DNA from 2 places in the Micromonospora sp. NPDC005367 genome. Region 2 is predicted to be linked to the other one. Evidence: riboswitches for the same ligand, from Rfam matches in the RefSeq annotation. Region 2 holds a riboswitch; the other holds the start of a gene.
What was found. Region 2 has a riboswitch for cobalamin ahead of ABZS42_RS03140 (ribonucleoside-diphosphate reductase subunit alpha). Riboswitches for the same ligand answer to the same signal wherever they lie in the genome.
Positions count from the first base shown of each region.

Region 1: it holds a riboswitch for cobalamin, as region 2 does, so the genes downstream of both, cobN (cobaltochelatase subunit CobN) here and ABZS42_RS03140 (ribonucleoside-diphosphate reductase subunit alpha) in region 2, are expected to answer to the same signal.

Region 1 is NZ_JBEXFP010000011.1:142,839-149,533, reverse strand. Features, by position in the region: gene cobN (cobaltochelatase subunit CobN) at 1-2,512, opposite strand, end outside; cobalamin riboswitch at 2,850-2,979, opposite strand; gene ABZS42_RS11055 (hypothetical protein) at 3,114-3,257, shown strand; gene ABZS42_RS11050 (hypothetical protein) at 3,325-3,660, opposite strand; gene ABZS42_RS11045 (hypothetical protein) at 3,773-4,456, shown strand; gene ABZS42_RS11040 (MFS transporter) at 4,678-5,922, opposite strand; gene ABZS42_RS11035 (phospholipase) at 6,148-6,695, shown strand, end outside.
Region 2 is NZ_JBEXFP010000003.1:80,299-86,993, reverse strand. Features, by position in the region: gene ABZS42_RS03150 (M14 family metallopeptidase) at 1-593, opposite strand, end outside; gene ABZS42_RS03145 (ribonucleotide-diphosphate reductase subunit beta) at 906-1,883, opposite strand; gene ABZS42_RS03140 (ribonucleoside-diphosphate reductase subunit alpha) at 1,946-4,354, opposite strand; cobalamin riboswitch at 4,476-4,694, opposite strand; cobalamin riboswitch at 4,949-5,121, shown strand; gene ABZS42_RS03135 (energy-coupling factor ABC transporter permease) at 5,149-5,826, shown strand; gene ABZS42_RS03130 (energy-coupling factor ABC transporter substrate-binding protein) at 5,823-6,143, shown strand; gene cbiQ (cobalt ECF transporter T component CbiQ) at 6,144-6,695, shown strand, end outside.

The sequences.
Region 1 (6,695 bases), on a different contig from region 2:
TCGGGTCGACGGAGTAGAAGTTGCGCCCGGTGGGCAGCACGTTGACCAGGCCACGCGTCGGCGAGCCGGAGGGCCCGGGCGGCACGAACCGGCCCGCCAGGGCGGCCAGGGTGTGCGCCAGTTCGTCGGTGGTCCGGTCGAGCCGGGGCACCAGCTCGGTGGCGGCGAAGCGCAGCAGGGCGGTCACGTCCGGCAGGTCTCGCGCGGTGACCTCCGCGACCGTCGCGTCGACCTTCTCGGCGTCCCAGCCGAGGGTCTCCATGCCGGCGACGAGCCGGCGGGCGAGGGCCTCGATGAGGTCGACCGCGTCGGCGGCGGTGACGGCCGGCCCGGCCACCGTGTCGGTCAGCGCGGCGGGAACGTCCAGCCGTTCGCCCGGCGCGGCGAGCAACTCCGCCTCGTCCAGCCCGTAGCCTGCGGCCAGGGCCTGCCGCAGCCCGGGCAGGGCACGACTGCCGCCCCACACCTGCGGCGCCCGCAGCACGGCGAGGACCAGGTTCACCCGGACGTCGCCGGCCGGCACGGCGGCGAGCACGTGCAGACCGTCGCGGATCTGCACATCCTTGACCTCGCAGAGGTACCCGTCGAGGTGGAGCACGAAGTCGTCGAAGTCCTCGGCCGTGGGCATCTGTTCGGTGTGCAGGTCGTGGTGCAGCTCGGCGGCGCGCACGAGCTGCCAGATCTGCGCCTGCACGGTCGGCACCTTGGCCGGGTCGAGAGCCTGCACGGTCGCGTACTCGTCGAGCAGCTGCTCCAGTTTCGCCAGGTCGCCGTACGTCTCGGCCCGCGCCATCGGCGGTACCAGGTGGTCCACGACCACCGCGTGCGCGCGGCGCTTGGCCTGCGTACCCTCCCCGGGGTCGTTGACGATGAACGGGTAGACCAGCGGCAGGTCGCCGAGGACGGCGTCCGGGGCACAGTCTGCGGCCAGCCCGAGGCCCTTGCCGGGCAGCCACTCGAGGGTGCCGTGCTTGCCGAGGTGCACCACCGCGTCGGCCCCGAAGCCACCGTCGGTGGGCGGGGCGGCCAGCCACCGGTACGCGGCCAGGTAGTGGTGGCTGGGCGGCAGGTCGGGGTCGTGGTAGATGGCGATCGGGTTCTCGCCGAAGCCGCGCGGTGGCTGGATCAGGAGCACCACGTTGCCGAAGCGCAGCCCGGCCAGGACGACGTCACCGCCGTCGGTGTACAGCTCGCCGGGCGGCTCGCCCCAGTGCGTACGCATCCGTTCGCGCAGCGGCGTCGGCACCTCGTCGAACCAGCGTCGGTAGACCTCGCCGGGCACCCGCGCCTCGGCGGCGGCGAGCTGCTCGGGGGTGAGCCACTCGACGTCGTGGCCACCGTTGGCGATCAGGGCGTGGATCAGGGCGTCGCCGTCGTCCGGCGGTGGCGCGTCGCCCAGGTCGTAGCCGGCGTCGGCCAGCGCCGCCAGCAGCTTCACGGCTGAGGCGGGGGTGTCCAGGCCGACGGCGTTGCCGACCCGGGAGTGCTTCGTCGGGTACGAGCTGAGCACGATCGCGAGACGCTTGTCGGCGTTCGGCAGCCGGCACAGCCGGGCCTGCCGCACCGCGATGCCGGCGACCCGGGCGGCACGTTCCGGGTCGGCGGCGTAGACGGAGAGGCCGTCGGCGTCGATCTGCTTGAACGAGAACGGCACGGTGATGATCCGGCCGTCGAACTCCGGGACGGCCACCTGCATGGCGGCGTCCAGCGGGGTCAGCCCGGCGTCGGAGCCGGCCCACTGCTCCCGGGTGCTGGTGAGCAGCAACGCCTGCACCACCGGTACGTCGAGCGTGGCGAGCGCGCCGACGTCCCAGGCGTCCTCGTCGCCGCCGGCGGAGGCGTCCGCGGCCACCGCGCCGCCGGCCGCGAGCACAGTGACGAGCAGCGTGTCGCAGCGGGCGAGCAGCGCCAACGGTCCGGCGCCCTCGGTCAGGCCACGCAGCGATCCGCAGTAGACGGGCAGCGCGTTGGCGCCGGCCGCCTCCACCGCGTCGGCGAGCGTGTCCACGAAGGCGGTGTTGCCGGCGAGCGCGTGCGCCCGGTAGAAGACGATGCCGACGGTCGGCCGGCCCGGGTCGGTGGCCCGGTCGCCGTGGACGCCGTACGCCGGGGTGGGCGCGGGCGGCGCGAAACCCTCGCCGGTGAGCAGCATCGTGTCGGAGAGGAACCGGGCCAGCTGGGCGAGGTTCTCCGGGCCGCCCTCGACCAGGTACGCCAGGGACTGCGTCACCACTCCGGCGGGCAGGGTGGAGGCCGCCATCAGCTCCGCGTCCGGCGTCGGCTCGCCACTCAGCACGACCGTCGGCACACCGGAGGCGAGCACCGCGGCCAGGCCGTCCGGCCACGCCGGCCGGCCGCCGAGCAGCCGTACGACGGCGACGTCGACGCCGTCGAGCAGCGCGGGCACGGACTCGGCGTCGACGCGGGCCGGGTTGGCCAGCCGGTAGTCGGCGCCGCTGGCGCGGGCGGCGAGCAGGTCGGTGTCGGAGGTGGAGAGCAACAGGGTACGCACGGATGACTCCGGAGAGTGACGCCCGGTCGCCGTAGTGACGGTCGGGCTGAGGGGTGGTTGGCACGGGGCTCAGCGGAGGCGGCGAGCCGGCCGGGGCCGGCGGTTCACCGTCGACGTGGCGTAATGGTCAACCGGCGCGCGAGGGTGTGCCGACCGATGCTCCGATGTGGCCGGTCGGCGTGGCGATGCCGGGATGGGTGGCGCGCCGGGCACGATGCGGCGGGGGCGCGCTGATGGTTGCGCGCCGGTCACGGCGATCGCCGCCGGCGCTGTGGACGCGGTGCGTCATCGGGTCCTCCTCGGGTTTCCACGCCCTGGGGTCACATCCCGACGGCCGAAGTATCCTGGCTCCCGGATCGACGCTCACCCCCGGCCTTCCAACCGTGCACGCACGGCCGTGACTCACGAGGGGGGATCACTCCCCGGTGACAGTGGCGGGACCGCGCCGGAATCGCACCGGCTTCCTTCACTGCCGTCAGGCCGCGAATGCTGCCACACCGGTCCCGGCCGGTCAACGCCACCCCGACGAGGCGACCAGCGCCGGATTGCTCCCCGAGCGCCGCCGAGGGCGGGGCCAGCGCGTAAGGTCGCCATCATCGGCATGCGGTTCCAGCACCTCGCCGGACGGGTGTGGCTCTGCCCCGGAGATCCGGACCCGGCGGCCGTCCAGGCCGGCGTCGCAGTGGTGGCCGACGAACACGGCAGTGTGATGATCGGTACGTCTCCAGCCACGGCGAGCCGATGACCCTGGCGCAGGCCCGCTCCGCGGCGAGCGCCGACTGATCGGTGCCGACCGGCCCCGGAGCCCGCCGTCAGCGGAGCCGGCGCTCGGGGTGGGCCCGGTTCCAGACGCGCATCCGCTCCGGGTAGCCGGTTCGGGCGGCCTCGTACAGCGGGACGGCGTGCCGCCGCGCGATGGCCGCCGCCGCGCGGGGCGATCCGGTACGGCGGCGGATCCACTCCCCGTCGTAGGCGACCGCCACCACTGTGGTGTCGGTCGCGGTGGTCTCCGGCTCCAGGTAGAACTCGACGCCGCGGCGGCTGGCGATGAACGCCTCCAGCGCGGCTAGGTCGTCCCGGGTCGCCTCCCGGTCGAGCTTCGTCGGGGTCCCGTCAGCGGCCCGGGGCCGCCGGTTGAACCAGCCCATGCCCGGCTCCTCTCCCTCGGCGTCCCTCCAGTTCAGCACCACTACCTGTCAATACCCTGCGAGCCCGATGGGAGGACGCTGGCCGCCGTGGGCAGGCGGTTAGAGTCGGGCGGTGTCCGGAGACCGGGCGTCGGCGGCCCGGAACAACGCCGAGTGGTGCGACATCGTCGGCGCGGCTCACGGCCTGCCCGGCCGCACCGACGCTGACGCCTGGTCGGTGCCGCGCCGCTCCCCGCGCTGGTACCCGGACGCGGTCACCCTGCGGTCCGGCGTCGCCGCCGAGTCGCTGCTGGGCCGGATCGACCCGGGGCCGGGCGCGTCGGTCAAGGACAGCTTCGCCGACCTCGACCTGCGACCGTACGGCTTCCGGGTGCTCTTCACCGCCGACTGGATCCACCGGGCGGCCGCTGACCGGGCGACCGATCCGACGGGTGAGTCGGGATCGCAGCTGACCCTGGTCGGCACGCCGGACGAGCTGGCCACCTGGGCGGCGGCCCACGGCGGCGGTGAGCTGTTCCGCCCGGCGCTGCTGGACGACCCCCGGGTCACCGTGCTCGCCCGGTACAGCGACGACGGCACGGTCACCGGCGGCGCGGTGCTCAACCGCAGCGGCGCGGTGACCGGCGTGTCGAACGTGTTCAACGTCGCCGACGACGTATCGCCGATCTGGGCGGGGCTCCGCGCCGCCACGGACGGTGCCACGTTGGTGGGCTACGAGGCCGGCGACGACCTCGCCCCGGCGCTGCGGGTCGGTTTCCGCACGGCCGGGCCGCTGCGGGTCTGGGTACACGACTGACCCGCACCGGCCCGCCCGCGCCTCCGACGCCATTTCCCCGACAACGGTGATATCTGAGAGGCATATTCATGCCTCTCAGATATCACCGTCACGCGCATCCTTCGGACCGAACGCGGCCACCCTCACCGGCGTCCCCCCGGACCAGACGCACCCACCCTCACCCGCCTGCGGCGCCGAGCGGTGTGGCCGGCCGCAGCCGGAGTCGGGCCGGACCGCCCGGGTCAGGCCGCGACGGTCGGGCGGGGCTTGCGCATCACCGGGACCAGCGCCAGCGCCGGCACGAGCAGCAGCGGCACCACGAGCAGCGCGTGCAGGATGCCGACCCGGTCGCCGAGCATGCCGAGCAGCGGCGGCCCGCCGAGGAACGCCGTGTAGCCGATCACCGCGACGACGCTGACCCGTACGGCCGCCTTCTCCTCCTCGTCCGCGGCGGCGCTCATGCCCACCGGGAAGCCCAGCGACGCCCCGATGCCCCAGAGCGCGACCCCGACGATGGCCACCGGCCCGGAACCGGCGAGGACCGCGAGGACGGCCCCTACCGCCGCGAGCAGGATCGCCACGATCAGCACCCGCACACGGCCCCACCGGTCGAGGGCGATCGTGCCGACGGTGCGCCCGAACGTCATGCCCACCACGAAGACGCCGAAGACCGCGGCGCCGGCCGCCTCGCTGAGGTCGTGGCCGTCCACGAAGGCCACCGCGAGCCAGTCGTTGGCGCTGCCCTCGGTGAACGCCATCACCAGCACCAGCAGGCCGATGAGAAGGGTTCGCGGCTCCCGCCACACGGCGAGCAGGGTACGGCGCCGGGCCGCCGGGCCGGCCTGCGTCGCGGCGCCGACTCCGGTCTCCACCGCCGGCAGGAAGAGCCCGGCGGCGTACAGCGTGCCGGCCAGCACCAGCACCGCGATCACGGCGAGGTGCGCGCCGACCGGAACGTCGAGCCGCGCGGCGCCGGCGCCGAGGCCCGCCCCGGCCACCGAACCGAGGCTCCAGGCGGCGTGGAAGCGGGGCAGGATCGTGCGGCCCAACCGCCGCTCGACCGCCGCGCCTTCGACGTTCATGGCCACGTCGCAGGTGCCGGAGCCGTAGCCGAAGGCGAACAGGCCGACCGCGACGCCGAGCGCCGAACCGGTCAGGCCGGCGGCCAGTCCCGCCCAGGCGAGGCCGAGCGCCACCACGAGGGTGGCCAGCCGTACCGACCGGGCGGTGCCGAGCCGCTGGGTCAGCAGCCCGGCGGTGGGCATCGCGAGCAGCGCGCCCGCCGAGACGGCCAGCAGGAGCAGCCCGAGGCGTCCGGCGCTGAGCCCCAGTTCCTCGCGGGCGGCGGGCACTCGGGAGAACCAGGTGGCCACGGCAAGACCGTTGAGGGTGAACACGATGGCCACCCCGTTGCGCGCGGCCCGCACCACCCGGGGCACCGCCGACGTGGTCGCCGGATCGGCGGGGGATGCGGTGGCGGCACTCACGGGAGCCTTTCCCTTCCATCGGACGGCGTCTCGGCTCGATCGCACACCTGAGAACGCTCTCACCACAAGCCCGTTCCGACCGTACCGCCCGTCATACCCGCAAGGGAGCCCCGTGATCGTTGCCGGCGGAGCGGCAACGGGGCCGAGGCGGCGGGGCGGGCGGTTAATCGGCAACCCGGCGGGTAACCGGCGCGCACATCCGCCGACAGCGAGGAGCGGTGACCCGTGTCCGAACCCGCGCCGCCGCACCGGCAGCCGGAGGAGATCCACCGGCACGGTCGGCTCACCGCCCGACCCGGCCTGCCGGTCGGTCCGGCCACCATCGGCCTGATCCCGATGACCGACGCCGACGGCAGGCCGCTCGCGCTGCTGTACGCCCCGGCGCGGTCCGAGGACCGGCCGTACCGGCTGGTGGTGATCATGCACGGAGCCGGCGGGTCGGCACGCCAGGGGCTGGACCTGCTGCTACCCGTCGCGGACGCGCACCACCTGCTGCTGCTCGCGCCGCAGGCCGCGGCGAGCAGCTGGGACCTCATCGCCGAGGGGTTCGGGACCGACGTACGCCGCATCGACGGTCTGCTGGCGTCCGTCTTCGCCGGTTACCCGGTCCAGGACGTGGTGCTCGGCGGTTTCTCCGACGGCGCGTCGTACGCTCTCTCGCTGGGGTTGACCAACGGCGACCTGGTCGCCGGCGTGGTGGCCTTCTCCCCCGGTTTCTCGGCGCCGCTGGTCACGCACGGCCGGCCGCGGGTGTTCGTCTCGCACGGCGTCGA
Region 2 (6,695 bases):
GAGTCGACGAACCGGCTCATCGTCCGGGCGAAGCCGAACGACGTGCCCGTGCCGGAGTCGTTCTCCAGCTGCATCTGGACGACCGGGTCGGCCTGCTGCCCCTCGGTGGTCCGCGCCTCGACGTAGAGGAAGCCCTGCCCCTTGGTGGTGAACCAGTCGGCGCGGACGACCCGTACCGTCTGCTCGTGGCTGAGCGGCTGGACGGCCTGCTTGCCGGCGGTCCGAATGCCACCGTCGGCCTGCTCGTTCCAGGCGAACGCCTCGTCGCTGCCGAGGATCTTGACGCCCATCGACTGGAGTTCGGCCCGCTGCTCGGCGGTCAGCACCGCCTCGGCCTCGATGCCGGTCGGCACTCGCTTGACGCCGTGCTCGAGGTCGAAGCCGGCGGCGACCACCTTGTCCAGCATGTCGGCGCCGGTCAGCTTGATGCGTACGAGGCTTACCGCCTCCCGATCCTCCAGGTGGGATCGCTTCGAACCCGCGCTGGCTGTGGAGTGCGTGGGATCCGCGCCCGCGGGCGCGCTCGCCATGAGGACGCTTCCCGCCATGGCGGTCAGCGCGAGAAGCCCGATGCGCACATGTCTGCGTCGCATGCTTCCCTCCTTCCGTTTGCGGCCAGTGGTTGATCTCATGGCACGCCCGTGCGCCGACCACTCCACTCCACTTGGGACATTCGCGCTGAACTCGCCCGCACCAGGCCGTGGTAGGACGGGGACCGCGGACGTGAGACGGATCGGACGGGCGACGGGCGAGCCGAGTGCGGTGATCGTATTCGCATTCCTCACATCGATGTCCGACGTGCTGCGGATTTGAGGATTACTTGAGGCAACGCCCGGGGCGGGTCCGGCCGCCAGGTGGATACGCGCCGACCCCGGGGCGCCGGCAGCCCCGGGGTCGGCCGGTGCTCAGAAGTCGTCGTCGAAGGTGACGCTGCCGGTGACGGCGACCTGGTACGCGGAGACCCGGCGCTCGAAGAAGTTCGACAACTCCTGCACGTCCTGAAGTTCCATGAACGCGAACGGGTTCGCCGAGCCGTAGAGCGGTGCGATGCCGAGCTGGGCGAGCCGACGATCGGCCACGTGCTGCAGGTACTCCCGCATGTCGCCGAGGGAGAGCCCGGATACACCCTGTTCGAGCAGGTCCTCGGCGAACTGCGTCTCGCACTCGACCGCCTCGGCCAGCATCTCCCGCACCTGGCGGACCATCTCGTCGTCGAACAGCTCCGGCTCCTCGCGCCGTACGGTCTCCACCACTTCGAAGGCGAACGCCATGTGCATGGACTCGTCGCGGAACACCCAGTTCGTGCCGGAGGCGAGACCGTTCAGCAGGCCCCGGGAGCGTAGGAAGTAGACGTAGGCGAAGGCGCCGTAGAAGAACAGGCCCTCGATGCAGGCCGCGAAGCAGATCAGGTTGAGCAGGAACGCCCGGCGGTCCTCCCGGGTACGCAGCTCGCGCAGCTCGAAGATGGAGTCGATCCAGCGGAAGCAGAACTCGGCCTTGCGCCGGATCGACGGGATGCTCTCGATGGCGGCGAACGCCGCGAAGCGCTCCTTCTCGTCGGGTACGTAGGTGTCGAGCAGGTTCAGATAGAACTGGACGTGCACGGCCTCCTCGAACAGCTGGCGGGACAGGTAGAGCCGGCCCTCCGGGCTGTTCACGTGCTGGTAGAGGTTGAGCACCAGATTGTTGGCGACGATCGTGTCGCCGGTGGCGAAGAAGGCGACCAGCCGGGACACCAGATGCCGCTCGGCGGGGGAGAGCCTCGCCAGGTCGGCGAGGTCGGAGTGCAGGTCGACCTCCTCGACGGTCCAGGTGTTCTTGATGGCGTCCTTGAACCGGTCGAAGAAGTGCGGGTAGCGCATCGGCCGCAGCGTCAGATCCATGCCGGGATCGAGCAGCAGGTGCCGCTCACCGGCGCCGTTGGTTCGTGGTTCGGGGATCGTGGTCACTGGCAGGCCTCGCAACTCTCGGGGTTTTCCAGGGAACAGGCCAGCGCCTCCGCGTCGCTGACCGCGACGACCGGCGCGACCGGCGCGACCGGCGCAACCGGCTGACCGACGGCGACGGTGGCCTGCTGGATGCGCGTCGCCGGACGCGAACGCAGGTAGTAGGTGGTCTTGAGCCCGGACTTCCAGGCGTAGAGGTACATCGACGACAACTTGCCGATGGTCGGCGATCCCATGAACAGGTTCAGCGACTGCGACTGGTCGACGTAGGGCGCCCGGGCGGCCGCGAGGTCGATCAGTGCCCGCTGCGGCAGCTCCCATGCGGTACGGAACAGTTCCCGCACCTCCGACGGCAACTCCACGATCCCCTGCACCGACCCCTCGGCACGCTTGATCTGCTCCCGGATCGCCGGCGTCCACAGCCCGCGTGCCTTCAGCTCACCGACCAGGTACGTGTTGATCTGCAGGAACTCGCCGGACATGGTCTCTCGCTTGAACAGGTTGGACACCTGCGGCTCGATGCACTCGTAGCAGCCGGCGATCGAGGCGATCGTCGCGGTCGGAGCGATCGCGACCAGCAGCGAGTTGCGTAGCCCGTGCGTGGCCACCGTCTCTCGCAGCGCGGCCCATCGCTCGCCCTGGGTGGGCTCGGCACCCCACAGGTCCGGATGCAGGTCGCCGTTTGCGGCACGGGTCTCGGCGTACGCCGGGTGCGCGCCGAACCGCTTCGCCAACCCGGCCGACGTCTCCAGGGCGGTCAGCAGGATCTCCTCCTGCACCCGGGTGGAGAGCTCCCGGGCCTGCGCCGAGTCGAACGGCAGTCGCAGGGTGAAGAACGCGTCCTGCAGTCCCATCAGGCCCAGCCCGACCGGTCGCCAGCGCGGATTCGACGCCGCCGCCTGCTTCGCCGGGTAGTAGTTGATGTCGATCACCCGGTCCAGGAACAACACGGCGGTGCGCACCGTGGACCGCAGCCTCTCCCAGTCGACGCCGTCGGCGCTGACGTGAGCGCCGAGGTTGACCGAGCCCAGGTTGCACACCGCGGTCTCGACGTCGTTGTTGACCTCGAGAATCTCGGTGCACAGGTTGGACAGGTGGATCGTGTTGCCCGGTGCGCCGGTCTGGTTCGACAGCCGGTTGGAGGGGTCCTTGAACGTCATCCACCCGTTGCCGGTCTGCGCGAGGGTGCGCATCATCCGCCCGTACAGCTCCCGGGCCTTGACCGTCTTGACGGCCTTCTTCTCGGCCGCGCGGTACGCCTCGTCGAACTCGTCGCCGTACAGGTCGGGCAGCTCCGGCGCCTCGGTCGGGTCGATCAGCGACCAGTCGCTGTCCGCCTCGACCCGGCGCATGAACTCGTCCGGGATCCAGTTGGCCAGGTTCAGGTTGTGGGTACGCCGGGACTCCTCACCGGTGTTGTCGCGCAGCTCGAGGAACTCCTCGATGTCCGGGTGCCACGGCTCCAGGTAGACGCAGGCCGCGCCCTTGCGCCGGCCGCCCTGGTTGACCGCGGCGACGCCCGCGTCGAGGGTCTTCAGGAACGGCACGATGCCGTTCGACCTGCCGTTGGTGCCGCGGATCAGCGCGCCCCGGCCGCGTACCCGCGACCAGGAGATCCCGATGCCGCCGGAGAACTTCGACAACCGTGCCACCTGGTGGTAACGCTCGTAGATCGAGTCCAACTCGTCGCGGGGCGAGTCGACCAGGAAGCAGGAAGACATCTGCGTGTGCCGGGTACCCGAGTTGAACAGGGTCGGCGAGCTCGGCAGGTACGCCAGCGACGACATCAACCGGTAGAACTCGACCGCCTCGACCGGCGTCTCGGACAGCCCGCAGGCCACCCGCAGCAGCCAGTACTGCGGTGTCTCCACCATTAGCCGCGACTCCGGGTGGCGCAGCAGGTACCGGTCCGCGACCGTACGCAGGCCGAAGTACTCGAACCGCAGATCACCGGCCAGGTCCACGGCCTCGTCGAGCACGCGAGCGTTGCGGGCCACGAACGCGGCGGTGTCGTCACCGATCAGACCCAGGCCGTGGGCGTACCGGATGGACTGGCTGAAGCTCGTCACGTCCTGCCCGCGGACCTCCTTGTCCACGTACGCGGCCAGCAACCGTGCCGCCAGCCTGGAGTACTGCGGCTCCTCCCCGATCAGCTCGGCCGCCGTCTGGATGGACAGCTTGTCCAGCTCGGCGGTGGTCGCACCGTCGTAGAGCCCGCTGATCGTCTTCGTGGCGACCCGCAGCGGGTCCACCTCGTCCAGATCGCCGACCCACCGCTCGACCGCTTTGACGATCTTGTTGACGTCCACCGGCTCGGTGTCGCCGTCGCGCTTTTGCACCCGCATCGCCTGCCGGCGCTGCTCCGGCGCGTCCGAACCGGACCCGGACCTCTCCCGCACGACCGTCATGCCGCCTCCTCGACTGTCTCCGATGGCCTCGGGCACGCGGGAGAACGCCAGGGCGACGGCGGGGTGCGCCGGTCCACTTGATGGCGTCGGTCGTCCCACGCGACCTCCGACCGCCGTCCGCGAACGCGTACGGCGCGCTGGCAGGTCTTCGGACTCGCGGGCGTGACCGGGACACCCGGTCGCCTACTGGCCGTCGCTTCCCGGGCCGGCAAGGCCCAGTGCTTGATGACGGCGTTCGTTCCCACTCACCGCTGCGGGGCAGTCCCGGATTCGCACCGAGTTCCCTCTTGCCTCGGCCACACCGTGCAGGTGCGACCGAACCAGCTGCGTGGGACACCATATATGCCGCCGTCCTTGGGACGGCAACACTAGATGTTCCGTCAGGGTGTCGTCTTTCTCACCGTCGCCGGATCGCGTCGCGCGACCCGCGACCCGGCGTCGCCCACCGGCGGCCACGCCCGGCTCGGGCCGTACCCGGCGGGTGTGTCGCCCTTGGAAGGACGTGGACCGGAGCCGACGCCGCGCCCCGTGAGCGGCGAGGCGGCGTAGGTCACCCGCGCCCCTCGGCCGCTTGCACCGCTCGGCGGTCGCCCGATAGCCTCTCGCCGTCAAGGTGCACGGGAAGCCGGTGGGATACCGGCGCGGCCCTCGCCACTGTGACCGGGTAGCGATCTCCGAAGACGCCACTGGGCCCATCCGGGTCTGGGAAGGCCGGAGTGAGCGTCGATCCGGGAGCCAGGAGACCGGCCTTGACAGTGATCTCATCCACGAGGTGCTGGAGAGGAAGGTCGTCGATGCATATCGCCGAGGGGTACCTGCCCCCGGTGCAGGCCGCGGCGTGGTTCGCGGTGTCCGCACCGTTCGTCGTCCATGGCAGCCGGGCGCTGGTCCAGCAGGTTCGCCGGGACCCGGAGACGAAACTGCTGCTCGGAGCGGCGGGAGCTTTCACGTTCGTGCTGTCCGCGCTGAAGATTCCGTCGGTCACGGGCTCGTGCTCGCATCCAACCGGCACCGGACTGGGCGCGGTGCTTTTCCGGCCGCCGGTGATGAGTGTGCTGGGCGGCATCGTGCTGCTCTTCCAGGCGGTGCTGCTGGCCCACGGCGGGCTGAGCACGTTGGGCGCCAACATCTTCTCGATGGCGATCGTCGGGCCGTGGGTCGCGTACGCGGTGTACGCGCTGATCCGCCGGGTCGGTGGCGGCCTGGACGTGGCGGTCTTCGCCGCCGCGGCGCTGGGTGACCTGGCCACCTACTGCGTCACCAGCGTCCAGTTGGCGCTGGCGTTTCCCGATCCGGCGACCGGGTTCCTCGGCGCGTTGGTGAAGTTCGGCGGCATCTTCGCGCTGACCCAGATCCCGTTGGCCATCAGCGAGGGGCTGCTCTCCGTGCTGGTGGTACGGCTGTTGGCCCGGGTCAGCGGTGACGACCTGCGCCGGCTCGGAGTGTTGCGGACGCCGGCGGTGCAGGCGTGAAGCGCTTCTCCCGGGTCAACCTGCTCCTGCTGCTCGCGGTGCTGCTCCTGGCGGTGGCGCCGGTGGCGCTCGGACTCGGATCGGGCGACGAGCCGTTCGCCGGGGCGGACGCGCTCGCCGAGCAGGCGATCGTCGACAACCACCCCGACTACGAGCCGTGGTTCTCCCCGATCTACGAACCACCCTCGGGTGAGGTGGAGTCGGCGCTGTTCGCCCTACAGGCCGCGCTGGGCGCCGGCTTCCTCGGCTACTACTTCGGGGTCGCCCGCACCCGGCAGCGGCTGCGGGGTCCCGCCACGAAGCCGCCGCGCGCCTAGGTGTTCGCCCTCGACATCGCGGCGCACACCGGACCGTGGCGGTCACGGCACCCCGCGGAGAAGGCGATGCTGTCGCTCGGGCTGCTCGCCTGCGCGGTGGCCCTGCCGCCGTGGCCGGGCGCGTTGTTCTCGGGCGGCGCGGCGGCGGTGCTGCTGGTGGGGCCCGCCCGGGTGTCGCCGGCCGTGGTGCTGCGGGCGGCGCGGGTGCCGTTGCTGTTCGTAGCCACGTCGACGGTGCCGCTACTGGTCACCATGCACGCGCCGGCCCGGCTGACGGTCAACGCCGCGGGCGTCGTACCGGCGGCGCAGACGGCCGGCCGGTCGGTGGCGGCGCTGATCTGCCTGCTGCTGTTCAGCGCCACCACGCCGCTGTCCGACGTGCTGCCGAGGCTGCACCGGCTGGGAGTTCCCCCGGCCGTCACCGAGGTCGCCGCGCTGACGTACCGGATGCTCTTCCTCCTTATGGACAGCGTGCGCGCGGTCCGGGAGGCGCAGGCGGCGCGGCTCGGCTTCCGGACCTGGCGCACCGCCTACCGGTCGCTGGCAGGGCAG